3 regions of the Caballeronia sp. LZ043 genome follow, and region 1 is predicted to be linked to each of the others. Evidence: predicted binding sites of a transcription regulator. Region 1 holds the regulator's gene; each other region holds the start of a gene.
What was found. Region 1 encodes LexA, which represses DNA repair genes until DNA is damaged. Its sites were predicted from a motif close to ACTGTATNNNNATACAGT; they were not measured.

Region 1 (5,236 bases):
CGGACCGAACCAGCCCTGGGCGCCGAACATCAGCACGTAGATAAGGCCAGAGATTACCGGCGACACCGAGAACGGCAGATCGATCAGCGTCGTCAGCAGCGCCTTGCCGCGAAACTCGAACTTCGCGATGGCCCACGAAGCCGCCAGCCCGAACCCGAGATTGAGCGGCACGGCGATCGCGGCGGTGAGGAGCGTCAGCTTGATCGCGGACCACGCATCCGGGTCCTTCAGCGACTCGAAGTAATAGTCGAGGCCCTTGGCGAAGGCCTGCGCGAACACGGCGGCGAGCGGCACCACGAGAAAGAACGCGAGGAACGCGAGCGCGATGCCCGTCAGCAGCCAGCGCACCGCGCGCGGCTCGGTGACGGGATTGAGCGTGTGCGTCTCGCGCTGCGACGAGGTTTGCAATGGCAGGACCTTGCTCATGCCGGTTCTCCTGCCGTCGCCTGCGCGACCTGTGCCGGCGCCGCGCCGGTCTTGCTCGTGCGCCGTTGCAGGAACCACTGCAAGGTGTTGATGAGCAGCAGCATCAGGAACGACACGCACAGCATCACGACGGCGAGCGCGGTGGCGCCGGCATAGTCGTATTGTTCGAGCTTGGTGATGATGAGGAGGGACGTGATCTCGGACTTCATCGGCACGTTGCCGGCGATGAAAATCACCGAGCCGTATTCGCCGAGCGCGCGTGCGAATGCGAGCGCGAAGCCCGTCAGCAAGGCGGGCAACAGCGACGGCAGCACCACTCGGCGGAACGTCAGCCAGCGCGATGCGCCGAGGCACGCGGCGGCTTCCTCCTGCTCGCGCTCGAAGTCCTCCAGCACCGGCTGCACCGTGCGCACGACGAACGGCAAGCCGATGAACGTCAGCGCGACCAGCACGCCGAGCGGCTTGAAGGCGACCTTGATGCCGAGCGGCGCGAGATACTGGCCCACCCAGCCGTTGCTCGCATAGACCGCGGCGAGCGAGATGCCCGCGACCGACGTGGGCAGCGCGAACGGCAGGTCGACGATGGCATCGACGATGCGCTTGAACGGGAACGTGTAGCGCACCAGCACCCACGCGACGAGAAAGCCGAACACGGCGTTGATGAGCGCGCCGCCGAGCGCCGCGCTGAAGGTCAGCCGGTACGAGGCCAGCACGCGCGGCGACGTGACCGCGCGGACGAACTGGGCCCAGTCGAGCGTCGCGGTCTTCGCGAAGGTGGCCGCAAGCGGAATCAGCACCACGAGGCTCAGATAAGCCAGCGTGATGCCGAGGGTCAGGCCGAAGCCGGGCAAGGCGCTCGGCTTCCTGAATGTGAGGGTCGTCATCCTTGAGTCTTCCTTTTGCGCCGGGGGAGGCGCGTGCTGCCGGGTACTGCATGAACGACGCGCGGCGTCATGAGTGCGCCGCGTCGCCGGGACCTGTCCTTACTGCGGCTGATAGATCGAGTCGAACACGCCGCCGTCGGCAAAGTGCGTCTTCTGCGCCTTGGCCCAGCCGCCGAACGTATCGTCGATGGTGTAAAGCTTCAGCTTCGGAAACTGCTTCGTGAGCTCGGCCGGCACCGTCTTCGAACGCGGCCGATAGAAATTGCGCGCGGCAATCTGCTGGCCTTCGTCGCTATACAGATACTTGAGATACGCCTCGGCGAGCTTGCGGGTGCCGTGCTTGTCGACGACCTTGTCCACCACCGCGACCGGCGGCTCCGCCAGGATGCTCACCGACGGCACCACGATCTCGAATTTCTCCGGACCGAACTCCTTCAGCGACAGAAACGCCTCGTTCTCCCACGCGATCAGCACGTCGCCCTGACCGCGCTGCACGAAGCTCGTCGTTGCGCCGCGCGCGCCGGAATCGAGCACGCCTGCATTCTTGTAGAGCTTCGTCACGAAGTCCTTCGCGGTCTGCTCGTTGCCGCCCGGCTTGTGCTGCGCATACGCCCACGCGGCCAGGTAGTTCCAGCGCGCGCCGCCCGAGGTCTTGGGATTCGGCGTAACGATGGACACGCCCGGCTTCGCCAGGTCGTCCCAGTCCTTGATGTGCTTCGGATTGCCCTTGCGCACCAGGAACACGATGGTCGAGGTGTACGGCGAGGCATTGTCCGGCAGGCGTTTCTGCCAGTCTGCGTTGACGAGGCCCTTGCCCGCGAGGGCGTCGATGTCGTACGCCAGCGCGAGGGTGACGACATCGGCCTGCAGGCCGTCGAGGACCGCGCGCGCCTGGCCGCCGGAGCCGCCGTGGGACTGCTTGAAGGTGACGGTCTCGCCCGTCTCGGCCTTCCACTTCTTCGCGAAGGCCTGATTGAAGTCCTGATAGAGCTCGCGCGTCGGATCGTAGGACACGTTCAGGAACGATGTCTCCGCGCTCGCGGACGCCGCCATGCCGATGCCCGCCGCTGTCAGCGCAGCCGCCGCGAGCAGGCGTCGCGCGCCCCGACCCAATCCCCATTTCAAGCTTTGCATTCCCCGTTCTCCGTCTTATCGAATTGACGGAATCAGTCTAACGACGGGTCTATATGATTAGAAATAATCGTTTGTCACTTTTTTATACGTGAAACTGCTAAGAAGCTTATTCCTCTACGTAGAAAGGGTGGCTGGGGCTCGAACGCGCTCGCTGCGGGCCTGCACAACCGAACTTAAAGTAAAGCTTGAAAAGCGCGGAATACTGTATAAAAATACAGTCACCTGTCCATCCATACAGTGCCCCAGGGGTCCGAGCCAGTGAACAAGACATCCAAACTCACCGCGCGGCAGCAGCAGGTGTTCGAGTTGATCCAGCGCGCGATCGAGCGTACGGGCTTCCCGCCCACGCGCGCCGAGATCGCCGCCGAACTCGGCTTCAGTTCGGCCAATTCGGCCGAGGAGCATTTGCGGGCGCTGGCGCGCAAGGGCGTGATCGAACTCGCGGCGGGCTCGTCGCGCGGCATTCGCCTGCTGAGCGACTCAGCGCGCATCGAGCGGCCGGAAGACGTGCCGCATCAGTTCACGCTGCCGCATGCGAGCATCATGCAGCTTTCGCTGCCGCTGGTCGGCCGGGTCGCGGCCGGTAGTCCCATCCTCGCGCAGGAGCACATCTCGCAGCACTACGCCTGCGACCCTGCGCTGTTTTCGAGCAAGCCGGACTACCTGCTGAAGGTGCGCGGGCTGTCCATGCGCGACGCGGGCATTCTCGACGGCGACCTGCTGGCCGTGCAAAAGCGCACCGAAGCGAAGGACGGGCAAATCGTGGTCGCGCGTCTGGGCGACGACGTGACGGTGAAGCGCTGGAAGCGTCATCGCGATGGCGTCGAACTGATCGCCGAGAATCCGGACTACGAGAACATTTTCGTGCGCTCCGGCAGCGGCGAGTTCGCGCTCGAAGGCATCGCGGTCGGCCTGATTCGCTCCGGCGAGTTCTGATATTCCGGCATACGCGGTGGTGAGCGTGGTGAGACCAAGCCTCAGAAAAGATTGGAAGTTTTTATGTTTCGCCTGTCTCACTGAGACAAGAAATGTCCTGGTAATAGCGGAATATCAACTCACCAACCGCAGCGACGCTCACCCGGGCGTTCAACCGAAAAAACCAGCATGACGGCCACCGTTCGCGGCGGGCCGCTGTGCGCCCTATCGTCTGGAGAGTCACCATGGAACGTTTCGCCCGCTTGTTGCCCTTCCGCCAATTCGGCCGTCTGCGTCATCTGCGCACGCTGATTTCGTGCGGCATGCCGCGCGCCGAAACCACGCCGGATCTCTTCGAGACGGACATGCCCGCACTGCCGTCGCGTCAGCCGGCGTTTGCGCGGGTTTCGCTGAACAGCGGCGTGCATGCGGAAGCAGCCGAACGCGCGCCGGTGCGCGTGTATCGCGGACAATCGCGCGTGATCCTGGTCGGCAAGATCGATGAAGTGTCGCGCATGATCGACCGCTGCATCGCGGAGGAAAGCGCCGGGCTGGCGGGCGGGATCCTCGCGTAAGCGGGTTCCGGCAGACGCCGATTTCGGGTTCGCGGGATTTATCGGGCCCTTGCGCGGTCAATCGGGATTCACGTTCCGCGCGAGGCCCTTTCACCGCATGTCCCGCACTACCCGCTCCATCCTGACCGCGCTCGTCGTCCTGATCGTCATCGGACTGCTGGGCTATATCTATGCATCGCCCTATATCGCGTTGAATCGCCTCAAGCGCGCAGCCGATGCGCGCGACGCGCAGACGGTCAATGAATACGTCGATTACCCCGCGCTGCGCGCGAGCCTCAAGGAGCAAGTCGCCGCCTTGCTCACGCGGCGTGTGGATATCCAGAAAAACGGAAATCCGCTCGCCATCATCGGCGCGATGATCGGCGCGGCGGTCGTCGGTCCGCTGGTGGACACCTATGCCACGCCTGACGGCGTCGCGGCCATTCTCAACGGCATCCCGCCGCGCGGCACCCCCGGCGAACGCCCGCCGCCGGCCGGAACGAACGAGGCGGCGGTTTCATCCGCAGCACCGGCATCGGGCAGCGCCGCCCCGACACCCGAAGCCGCGCCGAAACCGCCTGCCACCACCGCGGGCTATCGCGACTTGAATACCTTCGCCGTGACCTATCAGCACGGCGCCGGCGACGCCCGTTACTCGGCCATCTTTCATCGCGATGGCCTCGTGTCATGGAAGCTCGTCGCGGTGAATCTGGACGGCTGAGGCGTTTCTGAAGCGTCGCTGAAGCGTCGTTCAGGCGCCCGCTTCCGCCTTCACAGGCCGGGCCGCCATGGCGGCCTCTTCTTCCGCCTCGGTCGACTCACCCGCCTGACACACTGCGACCAGAATGCTGCACTTCACGCGATCGAGCAGCGGCGTGTTGCCCGCGCCCATCCACCAGCGCGCGAGTCCATTGCGGCAGCGGTGCCCGACGACCACCAGATCCACGTTCAGCTGTTCGGCGAGCGCCGCAATCTCGTCGATCGGATGGCCGAACGCGAAGTGTCCCTGCGCCGGCAAACCGCGTTCGCGCAACCAGTCGACGCCTTCCTGAAGGATGTCGCGCGCGGCATCCTCGAAGCGGCCACAGGCCATGTCGGTGAGCAGCCCGGCGCTCTGTGCGATGCTCGAGCGCATGTCGACGACGGCCAGAATGTGCGTTTCCGCCTTCAGGTCGAGCGCGAGATTCGCGCCCTGACGCAGCGCCTTGCGGCCCTCTCTGGAGCCGTCATAGCACAGCAGGATTTTTCGATAGCTATCCATCTTGACCTCCCTGGCCAGACTTGCCCTTGACGCCTGCGCTCCGGACCGGAACGAGGCGTGTG
Region 2 (5,236 bases), 650 kb from region 1:
CCCGGTAAACGGTTCGAAAGCAGTCTGGTTGGCAAATGTAGCCAGATGAAACCGTCGGTAACAATGACAGCTTTTGGAGAACTCGTCCGCGCACCGACGGGTCCGACGGTTTGACTGAAACAGCTTCGGTCATCTTTCCAAATCGACAAACGCCGCGCGGACCGCATTCCGGCGGCACACAAACCAGAGAGAGGACACGCTCATGACTCAAGCTCGCAATCTGTTGATCGGTACCGCCATTGCCACGCTCGCTGCTTCGAGCGCCTTCGCGCAAAGCACGCAGCCGGCCCCCATGACGCCCCCGCCCGCGCAGGCGCAGACCATGCAGCCGGCGCCGGGCCAGATGTCGAATCAGATGCCGGGCAACGCGATGCCCGCGCAGGCCCAGCAACCGGCAACGCCGGCGCCGCAGAACCTCGTCGCACCCGCTCCGACGGACCCGCTCGTGCAGCGCCGCAACGCCAACGCACAGGCCAACGCGGAATATCGCGCGTCGAAGAAGGCGTCGAAGGCCGAACTGAAGGCGCAGCGCCAGCAGGCCAAGGCCGACTACAAGGAAGAGGTCAAGAATGCGAAGATCAATCGCAAGGCCGACAAGGACGCCGCCAAGGCCGAACTGAACGCCACTGAGCCGAGCACGCCGAAGGACACGGGACTGCAGCACTAAGCGGATCACTAAGCGGGTCGCTGTCCAGGCGGAAACGTTCAAGGGAGGACTTATGAAGCAAGGATCGAAGGCATTCATGGCCGCGCTTGTCGCGGCGACGCTGGCCAGCGCGAGCGCAGCTTCGTTCGCGCAGACCACCAGCGACGCGCCGATGACGAAGGCCGATCAGAAGGCGGCGAAGAAGCAGGCGTCGGCCGACAAGGACGCCGCTGTCGCGCAGGCCAAGGCCGACAAGAAGAAGACCGAAGCCCAGTCCGAAGCCAACGAAGCCGCTGCGGACGCCAAGCTGAAGAACGCGAAGAAGGCTGACTGATCGTCTGAACGCGTTGATCGGCGTGATGAGCCATGAGCCCGGTTCCTGTTGGACCGGGCTCGTTTGTCTTTGGGGGCCAAAAGCTGAGCCGTGGCAAAGACTTGCGCGCGAAGGTTGTATGGATATACAGTGTGCGTCACTCTTTTGCCGCCAGTCCCATCTCCCGTGCTCACGCTCCCCGATACCGCCGACACCGCTGCCGATGCCGCCGCCAGACAAGTCGCGGACTATCTCGCGAAGCTCAACGAGGCACAACGCCAGGCCGTCGAATTCGGTGTCGATGAACCCGATCGCCGTGGCGGGCCGCTGCTGGTCATCGCGGGCGCGGGATCCGGCAAGACCAATACGCTCGCGCATCGCGTCGCGCACCTGCTCGTGAAAGGCGCCGATCCGCATCGCATCCTGCTCCTTACGTTCTCGCGCCGCGCCGCCCTCGAAATGACCCGGCGCGTGACGCGCATCGCCACCCAGGCGCTCGGCACGCGCAGCGCCATCGCGCAGGGACTGACCTGGTCGGGCACCTTCCACAGCGTCGGCGCGCGGCTGCTGCGCGATTACGCCGATCTCGTCGGCCTCGCGCCGTCGTTCACCATCAACGACCGCGAAGACTCCGCCGACCTGATGAATCTCGTGCGCCACGAGCTCGGCCTGTCATCGAAGGAGAAGCGCTTTCCGGCCAAGTCCACCTGCTTTTCGATCTACTCGCGCGTCGTGAACACCGGCGCGTCGCTGGCCACGGTGCTCGACCAGTCGTTCCCCTGGTGCCGCGAGTGGGAAGCCGACCTGAAGCGCCTGTTCGCCGCGTATGTCAACGCCAAGCAGTCGCAAAGCGTGCTCGACTACGACGACCTCTTGCTCTACTGGTCGCATCTCGCGGCGGAGCCGTCGGTTGCGGCGGACTTGTCGAGCCGTTTCGATCACGTGCTCGTCGACGAATACCAGGACACCAACCGCCTGCAGGCGTCCATCCTGCTCGCGATGAAACCGGACGGACGCGGCCTGACCGTCGTCGGCGACGATGCGCAGTCCATCTATTCGTTTCGCGGCGCGACGGTGCGCAACATCCTCGACTTCCCCGGCCACTTCAACCCGCCCGCCGCCAGCGTCACGCTGGATCGCAACTACCGCTCGACACAGCCGATCCTCGAGGCGTCGAACGCAGTGATCGGGCTTGCGTCCGAGCGCTACACGAAGAACCTGTGGACCGACAAGGCGTCGGCGCAGAAGCCGCGCGTCGTCAGCGTCGCCGATGAAGCCGATCAGGCGCGCTATGTCGTCGAGAAAGTGCTGGAGGCGCGCGAAGGCGGCATGAAGCTCAAGTCGCAGGCGGTGCTGTTTCGCGCGGCGCATCACAGCGCCACGCTCGAAATCGAGCTCACGCGGCGCAACATTCCGTTCGTGAAGTTCGGCGGCCTCAAGTTCCTCGATTCGATCCACGTCAAGGACGTGCTCGCCGTGCTGCGCTGGGCCGAGAATCCGCGTGACCGCGTCGCGGGCTTTCGCGTTGCGCAGTTGCTGCCGGGCATCGGGCCGGCGCTGGCCGGGCGGCTACTCGACAGTGTGAGCGCGCCGCAGGCGGTGGCGTCGCAGGCCATTGCCGGTTTTCAGGCGCCGGCGCGCGCCAGCGAGGACTGGCCGCGGTTCGTCGGGCTGATGGCGAAGCTGTGCGGCCGCGAATCGGGCTGGCCGGCCGAGTTCGAAATGATCCGCCGCTGGTATGAGCCGCATCTCGAACGCAATCACGAGGACGCGGCGATCCGTATCGGCGACGTGCTGCAGATGGAGAGCATTGCGTCGACGTATCCGACGCGCGAACGTTTCCTCACCGAACTCACGCTCGATCCGCCCGACGCGACCAGCGACGAATCCGGCGTGCCGCTGCTGGACGAGGACTATCTGATCCTCTCGACCATCCATTCGGCCAAGGGCCAGGAATGGCGCAACGTGTTCGTGCTCAATGGCGTGGACGGCTGCATTCCGTCCGACCTGGGCACTGGCAGCGACGAGGAAATCGATGAAGAGCGGCGCCTGTTGTATGTCGCGATGACGCGTGCGAAGGAAGACCTGCATGTCATCACGCCGCAGCGCTTCTACGTGCACAACCAGACGCATCTCGGCGACCGCCACGTGTGGGCGCAGCGTACGCGCTTCATTCCGCCGCATCTGCTGCCGCATTTCGAGGCGGCGGCCTGGCCGCCGGTCGTCGCGCCCGCGGCGCCGACGGCGGCGGGGCTGGCGGCAGCCGCGAAGGCCAAGCTGGATATCGCGGCGCGCCTTAAGGGAATGTGGGAGTAAGAAGGGCGCGCGATCAGCGCTGCGCGCGCGAGGCGCGCGGCGTGCGCGGCGGCGAGAAGATGCTGCGCAGCCAGGCGGCGAAGCGCGTGTAGCCGTCGTAAGGCTCTTCGACAAACAATTCCGGGCGCAGCGAGCGCAGCATTTCGAGCACTTGCTGCGCTTCCTGTTTCTGGATCGAGCCATACACGATGCCGAGCCGCAGCAGGCAGCGCAGTTCACCGAGCTTCTCGCGCGCCGTCGAGCCGATGCTCGTTTCCACCGAAATCTTCATTTCGTAGACGCGCTGGCGCAGCGAATCGGCGAGGCGCCATGCGGGCGTCTGCATCTTCTCTTCCACTTCGCGAATGTCCGCCGCCGCGGACTTGATCTGCGAGGCCAGCATGTCCACTTGCGACACGTCGCCCTTGGCTTCGGTGACGATGGCCGCCGCCCATTCGCGCGACGCCTTGACGAGATCTTCCGCGGTCCAGTCGGCGCGAATCGCGAACGCGAAGCCATGTTCGGCCGCTTGGCGGATCAGGATCTCGACGACATCCGGAAACTCCTTGTCGAGCGCGCGCTTGGCCCACGCGTACTGGCCGTGCGAGAGCATGCGCTGCACGGCCTGCTCGGTGAGCGGCGTGTGGTTGTCGAGCAGGATCGCCCGCAGGAAGTCTTCGAACGACGGTGTGACGAACTGCGGATCCAGCTTCAGCGACAGACGCAGGAAGGCGTCGAAGTCGCGCTGCAAGGAAGCGATCGTCTCTTCGCGGAGCGAAAGGGTGATTTGACGCATGTTGGTTCCCGGTTCCGCTTCCGGATGCGCCGGAAGCGGGTGATGCTGGTGGCCCCGCTTCTGTGGGCGGAGGCCATTCGCTTCTGATATCGGCGCGGGTTCCGGGAACTTGAGGCTTTTTTCACGCTTTTTGAAAGCGATTTGCCGGCCGATGGAGGGAAAATGTTAGCGCAACACCAGCAGTTGCCAGACGAAGAACACGATCAGAGACACCGCAATCGTCAACAGCGGCCGTTTGCTCAGCACGCATACGATGACCGCCACGAGCGCCGCCACCAGCTGCGGATTGCGCCAGGTGATCTCGGCGCCGGCGCCGTGCGGCGAAACCGTCATTGGCACGATGATGGCGGTCAGCACCGTCACGGGCACGAACGAAAGCGCGGTGCGCACAATGGGCGGGAAGGGCAGGCGCTCGCCGAGCACGAACACCGCGGCGCGGATCGTGAAGGTGACCACGGCCATGCCGAGAATGAGCAGCACGTAGTTCGAGGCCGCATTCATTGCGCGTGCTCCCTCGAAGCTTGCTTGCGTTGCACGCGCTGGTCCCGCAGCGTGAGCATCATGCCGACCGCCACGCCCACGAGCACCGCCGCGAGCAGGCCCAGCTTGTACGGCCAGTCCTGCCACGCGAACGACAGCACGCCCGAGGCCAGCGCCGCCGCGACGAAACGCACCGCGACGAGCTGCGGCACGATGATCGCGATAAAGGTGGCGACCATCGCGAAGTCGAGTCCGAGCGACTTGAGGCCGGGAAACGCCGCGCCGAACAGCAGGCCGATGAGCGTCCACGCCTGCCAGTTCAGATACATCGCGACGCCGGAGCCGAAGAAATAGTGCGGTCCGATCTCACCGGGATTGCGCTTCTGATAGTGCGCGTAGGCGACGGCGAAGACTTCGTCGGTGAGCACGGCGGCGAGCGCCCAGCGCCAGCGTTGCGGCAGATGCGCGACATACGGCGCAAGCGTCGCGGAATAGAGCACATGACGGAGATTGACGACGAGCGTCGTCGCCCAGATGACGGCGAAGCTCGCATGCGACGCGATCAACCCGACCGCGATGAATTGCGCCGATCCGGCGAACACGGCGAGCGACATCAGCTGCCCGTGCCACAGCGAGAGCGGGCTGGCCGTGACGAGCGTGCCGAAGATCACGCCGAAGGGCGCGGCGCCGATCATCATTGGAAGGG
Region 3 (5,236 bases), 860 kb from region 1:
CGCCGACACCTCCTGGCGCATCGCAAACTCGGCCTGCATGCGCAAGCCGGCGAGCGGCGTCTTCATCTGATGCGCGGCATCGGCGATGAAACGTTTCTGGAACTCCATGTTCTGTTCGAGCCGCGTGAGCAGATCGTTGAACGAGGCGACCAGCGGCGCGATCTCCGGCGGGGCGCGGTCGGCCTCCAGCGGCGAGAGATCGTCCGGACGGCGCGCCCGGATATTCGATTGCAGCGCATGCAGCGGCGCAAGCCCGCGCGACAGTCCGAACCACACCAGGATGATCGCGAGCGGCAGGATCACGAACTGCGGCAGGATCACGCCCTTGATGATGTCGTTGGCGAGCTGGCTGCGTTTGTCGAGCGTCTCGGCAACCTGCACCAGCACCGGCTGGGTGCTGGCCGGATCGCGTCCGGGCGCGAGTCCGGGCAGATCCACCGTCGTGTAGGCGACGCGGATGTCGTTGCCGCGCAGTACATCGTCGCGGAATTCGACGATGCCGGGCTGCGGCCGGTCGTCGTCGTGCGGCAGCGGCATGTCGCGGTCGCCGCCGACCAGCTCGCCGCGCGTGCCGAGCACCTGGAAGAACACGCTGTCGATGTTGTCGGCGCGCAGGAAGTCGCGGGTAGCGTCGGGGAGGCGCAGTTCCGCGACGCCGTTGACCGGCTGGATCTGCCGCGCCAGCACGTAGGCGTCGGCTTCGAGCGCGCGATCGAAGGGCCCGTTGGCGATCGACTTGGCGACGAGATAGGTCACTGCGATGCTCATCGGCCAGAGCAGCAGCAGCGGCGCCAGCATCCAGTCGAGAATTTCACCGAAGAGCGAGCGCGGATGCGCGTGCGCATCGGGCTCGAGCTCGTCGGGCGGCGCGAACGGGTTGGCGTAGCGCGCGTCGCGCTGGGTGTCGGAGTCGGCGGAGGCTTCAGCGGATGGCTTCTGCGCGCGCGATTCGGTGGAAGCCGACGACGCCATGCCGCCTACTTGTAGTGATGGCTGGCGGGCATCGGGTCGGCCGGCGGCTGCGGGCCCGCGCCGTTCGACGACGCGCCCGCTTTCTCCAGCGTGTAACCGAGTCCGCGTACCGTGATGATCTTCGCGCCGCTCGGCTCGATCTTCTTGCGCAGCCGGTGCACGTAGACCTCGATGGCGTTATTGCTGACTTCCTCGCCCCACTCGCACAGATGATTGACGAGCTGTTCCTTCGACACGAGCCGGCCGCTTCGCTGCAGCAGCACTTCGAGCACGCCGAGCTCGCGCGCGGACAAGTCGATGACCTGCTCGCCGATCGTCGCGATGCGTCCGACCTGGTCGAAGCTCAGCGCGCCATGCTTCACGACCGTCGGACCGCCGCCCGCGCCGCGCCGCGTCAGCGCGCGCACGCGCGCTTCGAGCTCGTTGAGCGCGAAGGGCTTGGCCATATAGTCATCTGCGCCGAGGTCGAGTCCCTTCACGCGCTCGTCGACGCTGTCGGCGGCGGTGAGGATCAGCACGGGCATCTGCGAATTGCGTGCGCGCAGGCGGCGCAGCACCTCCAGGCCGGGCATCAGCGGCAGGCCGAGATCGAGGATCAGGAGGTCGAAAGTCTGTAGCGAGAGGGCGGTATCGGCCTCGACGCCATGCTTCACATGGTCGACGGCATAGCCCGATTGGCGGAGTGATCGGACGAGACCGTCCGCGAGTATGCTGTCGTCTTCGGCAATGAGGATTCGCATCGTCGTGTGCGCCTTGGTACGCCCGCATGCGCGGCGAAGCGCAGCGGCATTGCCGGCACCGAATGTCGCCCGGCGCGGCGGTCTCCAGGTGTATCGCGGTTCTTGCGCAGGGCGTGCAACTTGGGCGACGCGGAAAAAAGCAGCGTCGCACCTTTACCTGCTTGCAAAAACTACTGTTTTTTTATACAGTGTCTGCGTGCGTGTGAAAAGGCCTTTCGAGAAGCTCGTTCGAGCAGCGGAAATGCCCGTGAACACCGCCTCAGACGCCGTTCATCATAGCAAAGGACGATTCATGGAAGAAAGCAAGAAAGGCCCGGCTGGAATGACTGCGGAGAAGAGCAAGGCCCTGGCCGCCGCGCTCTCGCAGATCGAAAAGCAATTCGGCAAAGGGTCGATCATGCGGCTCGGCGCAGGTGAGGCGGTCGAAGACATTCAGGTGGTGTCCACCGGTTCGCTCGGTCTGGACATCGCACTCGGCGTCGGCGGTTTGCCGCGCGGCCGTGTGGTGGAAATCTACGGTCCGGAATCATCGGGCAAGACCACGCTCACGCTGCAGGTAGTTGCCGAAATGCAGAAGCTTGGCGGCACGGCGGCCTTCATCGACGCGGAACACGCGCTCGACGTTCAGTACGCAGGCAAGCTCGGCGTGAACGTGCCGGAACTGCTGATCTCGCAGCCGGACACGGGCGAGCAGGCACTCGAAATCGCGGACGCGCTGGTGCGCTCCGGCTCCATCGACATGATCGTCATCGACTCCGTAGCGGCGCTCGTGCCGAAGGCGGAAATCGAAGGCGAAATGGGCGACTCGCTGCCGGGTTTGCAGGCGCGTCTGATGTCGCAGGCGCTGCGCAAGCTGACTGGCACCATCAAGCGCACGAACTGCCTGGTCATCTTCATCAACCAGATCCGCATGAAGATCGGCGTGATGTTCGGCAACCCGGAAACCACTACCGGCGGTAATGCGCTCAAGTTCTATTCGTCTGTGCGTCTGGATATCCGCCGCATTGGCTCGATCAAGAAGAACGACGAAGTCATCGGCAATGAAACGCGCGTCAAGGTCGTGAAGAACAAGGTCGCGCCGCCGTTCCGCGAAGCCATCTTCGACATCCTGTACGGTGAAGGCATCTCGCGTCAGGGCGAAATCATCGACCTGGGCGTGCAGGCGAAGCTGGTCGACAAGGCCGGCGCCTGGTACAGCTACAACGGCGAGCGGATCGGTCAGGGCAAGGACAACGCGCGTGAATTCCTGCGCGAGAATCCGGACATCGCACGCGAGATCGAGAACAAGATCCGTGAATCGCTGGGCGTGGCTGCGCTGGGTGAAGTGGTTGCCGTCAAGGCCGAAGTGGCCGACGACGAATAAGCGTCGAGCCTGAAGGACGATGCTCAGGCGCCGGCCCGGTTCGAAGACGGATTCGAAGGCTGATCCGGAGGCTGGTTCGGAGCCTGCTTCGGAGCCCGGTCCGGCTGATGAGGCAACGGAGGAAGGTTGTGCATCCGTCGACCGCTACGAACGAAGCAGCGAACGGCGCGGAGTCTCGCCCAAAGGCGCATTCCCACGCAGTGACAAGAAACTCGCCGACGCGAAGAGGTCTTTCGCGTCGGCGCGTCGCGTTTCCGGGGCAAGCATGGGCGGGCGGTCGGACGAGCCGGATACGGCATCGGACCTGGCGGCTGCATCGGACGCCTCTCTAAGCCACGCAAACCCCCGCTCAACGCGCCTCGCACACGCTCGCGCCCTGCTGAAGCAGGCGACCGAGCAGCCCCCAGCACAGCGCGCCAAACGCACATCGGCGTCCGTCGAGTCCCCGTCCACGTCCGCGCCCCGGCGCGCGCGGCCAGCGCCTCCGCCATTCACAGATCCCTTCGAAGACGCCGACCCCTTCGAGCCATTCGAGCAACGCGCGCCGGCTGAAGCACCACCAGCCGCGGCGGACGAAGCAGTGTTCACCCGCACGAGCCAGCGCACTCGCAAGACTTCGGTTGCCGAAGCGAGCGACCCAAGGCGTCCGAAGCGCTCGTTGAAAGGGCGTGCGCTCGCGGCGCTGTCGCGTCGCGAGTTTAGCCGGGCCGAGTTGTCGCGAAAGTTGAGTCCGTATGTCAGCGAAACCGATTCCCTGGACACCGTGCTGGACGACCTGGAACGCGACGGCTGGCTGTCGAACGAACGCTTCGTGGAGAGCGTCGTGCATCGGCGGGCCGCGCGCATGGGCGGCAGCCGGATCATCAGCGAACTGAAGCGCCATGCGGTCGGCGAGTCGCTCATCAGCGAGACCGCCGACAAGCTCGCGCAAACCGAGACCGACCGCGCCCGGGCCGTATGGGAGAAGAAGTACGGCACCTTGCCGGACACGCCCGCTGAACGCGCCAGGCAGGCGCGCTTCCTGGCGGCGCGCGGCTTCTCCGGCGGCACGATCGGCAAGATCCTGAAGGGCGGCGACGAGGACTGGAGCGAAGAGATCGTCGACGACTGAGCACAGCCGCTCGAACCTGCATCACGCCACACGGCAACAGGTATGCGCCGATCCTCAGGGGCATGTCCGGCCGGAAATACCCAATATGCTAAAATCGCACGGTTTTCTCCGTACCGGCTCACTTCCAGCATGCCTCTCTCGCCTCCCGCTCCCCGACACTTGCGCCATCGACGCGCAATTCGGCTGGAAGCCTTCGAGCGCGAAGATAGTCTGTGGGATATTGAAGCCTGTCTAACCGACGAGAAGCCGCGCGACTTCACACTCGCGACGGGCGTCCGGCCGCTCGGCCTGCCGATCCATGAACTCTGGCTGCGCATCACCATCGACCGCAATTGCACCATCGTCGGCGCGGAAGCATCGTCCGACTGGGCGCCCTATGGCGGTCTGTGCGCCGAGTCCAACACGGCCTATCGCAAGCTCATCGGCCTCAACCTCCTGCAGAATTTCCGCCGCGAAGCCAATCAGGTGCTGCGCGGCACGGTCGGCTGCACGCATCTCACGGAACTGTGCGGCGTGCTGCCGACCGCGGCTGTCCAAGCCTTCGCGGGCGACGTCTGGAAGATCGAAAGCGGCAATCCCTTCAAGCGGTCCGAAGCCGGCCAGCCCGGCAGCAGCGCGCCCGAAGAGCCGCCGTTCCAGCTCGGCCGCTGTCATGCGTTGCGCTTCGACGGTCCCGCGGTCAAGGAACATTACCCGCGCTGGTTCGGCCATGAGCCGGCCGCAAAAGAACCCACGGTCGCCACGCATGACGCAAGCGCGCAAACCAGCGAGCAAGCAGATCCGAAAGACAGGCGGGAGACATAGTTCGCCTCGTGCAGCACACCCGCTCACGCGGACGCACGGCAATCTGAAAAGAAGAATCGAAAGAATCAACGGTTCAAACACATAGAAGTTCACTCCAACTCTCAGACTGAAGGAATCACGCATGAAGATTCACGAGTACCAGGGTAAGGAAATCCTGCGGAAATTCGGCGTCGCGGTCCCGCGCGGCACACCCGTGTTCTCGGTGGATGATGCGGTCAAGGCCGCGGAAGCGCTGGGCGGCCCGGT

Region 2: the regulator LexA is predicted to act here: its motif matches at 1,094-1,111, upstream of QCE64_RS09140 (ATP-dependent helicase).
Region 3: the regulator LexA is predicted to act here: its motif matches at 1,885-1,902, upstream of recA (recombinase RecA).

Annotation. Positions count from the first base shown of each region.
Region 1 covers NZ_JARUXT010000001.1:1,354,409-1,359,644, reverse strand. The annotation lists gene cysW (sulfate ABC transporter permease subunit CysW) at 1-426, opposite strand, end outside; gene cysT (sulfate ABC transporter permease subunit CysT) at 423-1,310, opposite strand; gene QCE64_RS06110 (sulfate ABC transporter substrate-binding protein) at 1,410-2,444, opposite strand; gene lexA (transcriptional repressor LexA) at 2,703-3,380, shown strand; gene QCE64_RS06100 (hypothetical protein) at 3,605-3,934, shown strand; gene QCE64_RS06095 (DUF2939 domain-containing protein) at 4,032-4,634, shown strand; gene QCE64_RS06090 (universal stress protein) at 4,665-5,174, opposite strand.
Region 2 covers NZ_JARUXT010000001.1:2,008,905-2,014,140, reverse strand. The annotation lists gene QCE64_RS09150 (hypothetical protein) at 203-667, shown strand; gene QCE64_RS09145 (hypothetical protein) at 720-980, shown strand; gene QCE64_RS09140 (ATP-dependent helicase) at 1,146-3,275, shown strand; gene QCE64_RS09135 (DUF4088 family protein) at 3,289-4,050, opposite strand; gene QCE64_RS09130 (AzlD domain-containing protein) at 4,216-4,551, opposite strand; gene QCE64_RS09125 (AzlC family ABC transporter permease) at 4,548-5,236, opposite strand, start outside.
Region 3 covers NZ_JARUXT010000001.1:489,726-494,961, forward strand. The annotation lists gene QCE64_RS02260 (sensor histidine kinase N-terminal domain-containing protein) at 1-972, opposite strand, end outside; gene QCE64_RS02265 (response regulator transcription factor) at 978-1,712, opposite strand; gene recA (recombinase RecA) at 2,005-3,075, shown strand; gene recX (recombination regulator RecX) at 3,656-4,186, shown strand; gene QCE64_RS02280 (DUF2889 domain-containing protein) at 4,316-4,990, shown strand; gene sucC (ADP-forming succinate--CoA ligase subunit beta) at 5,097-5,236, shown strand, end outside.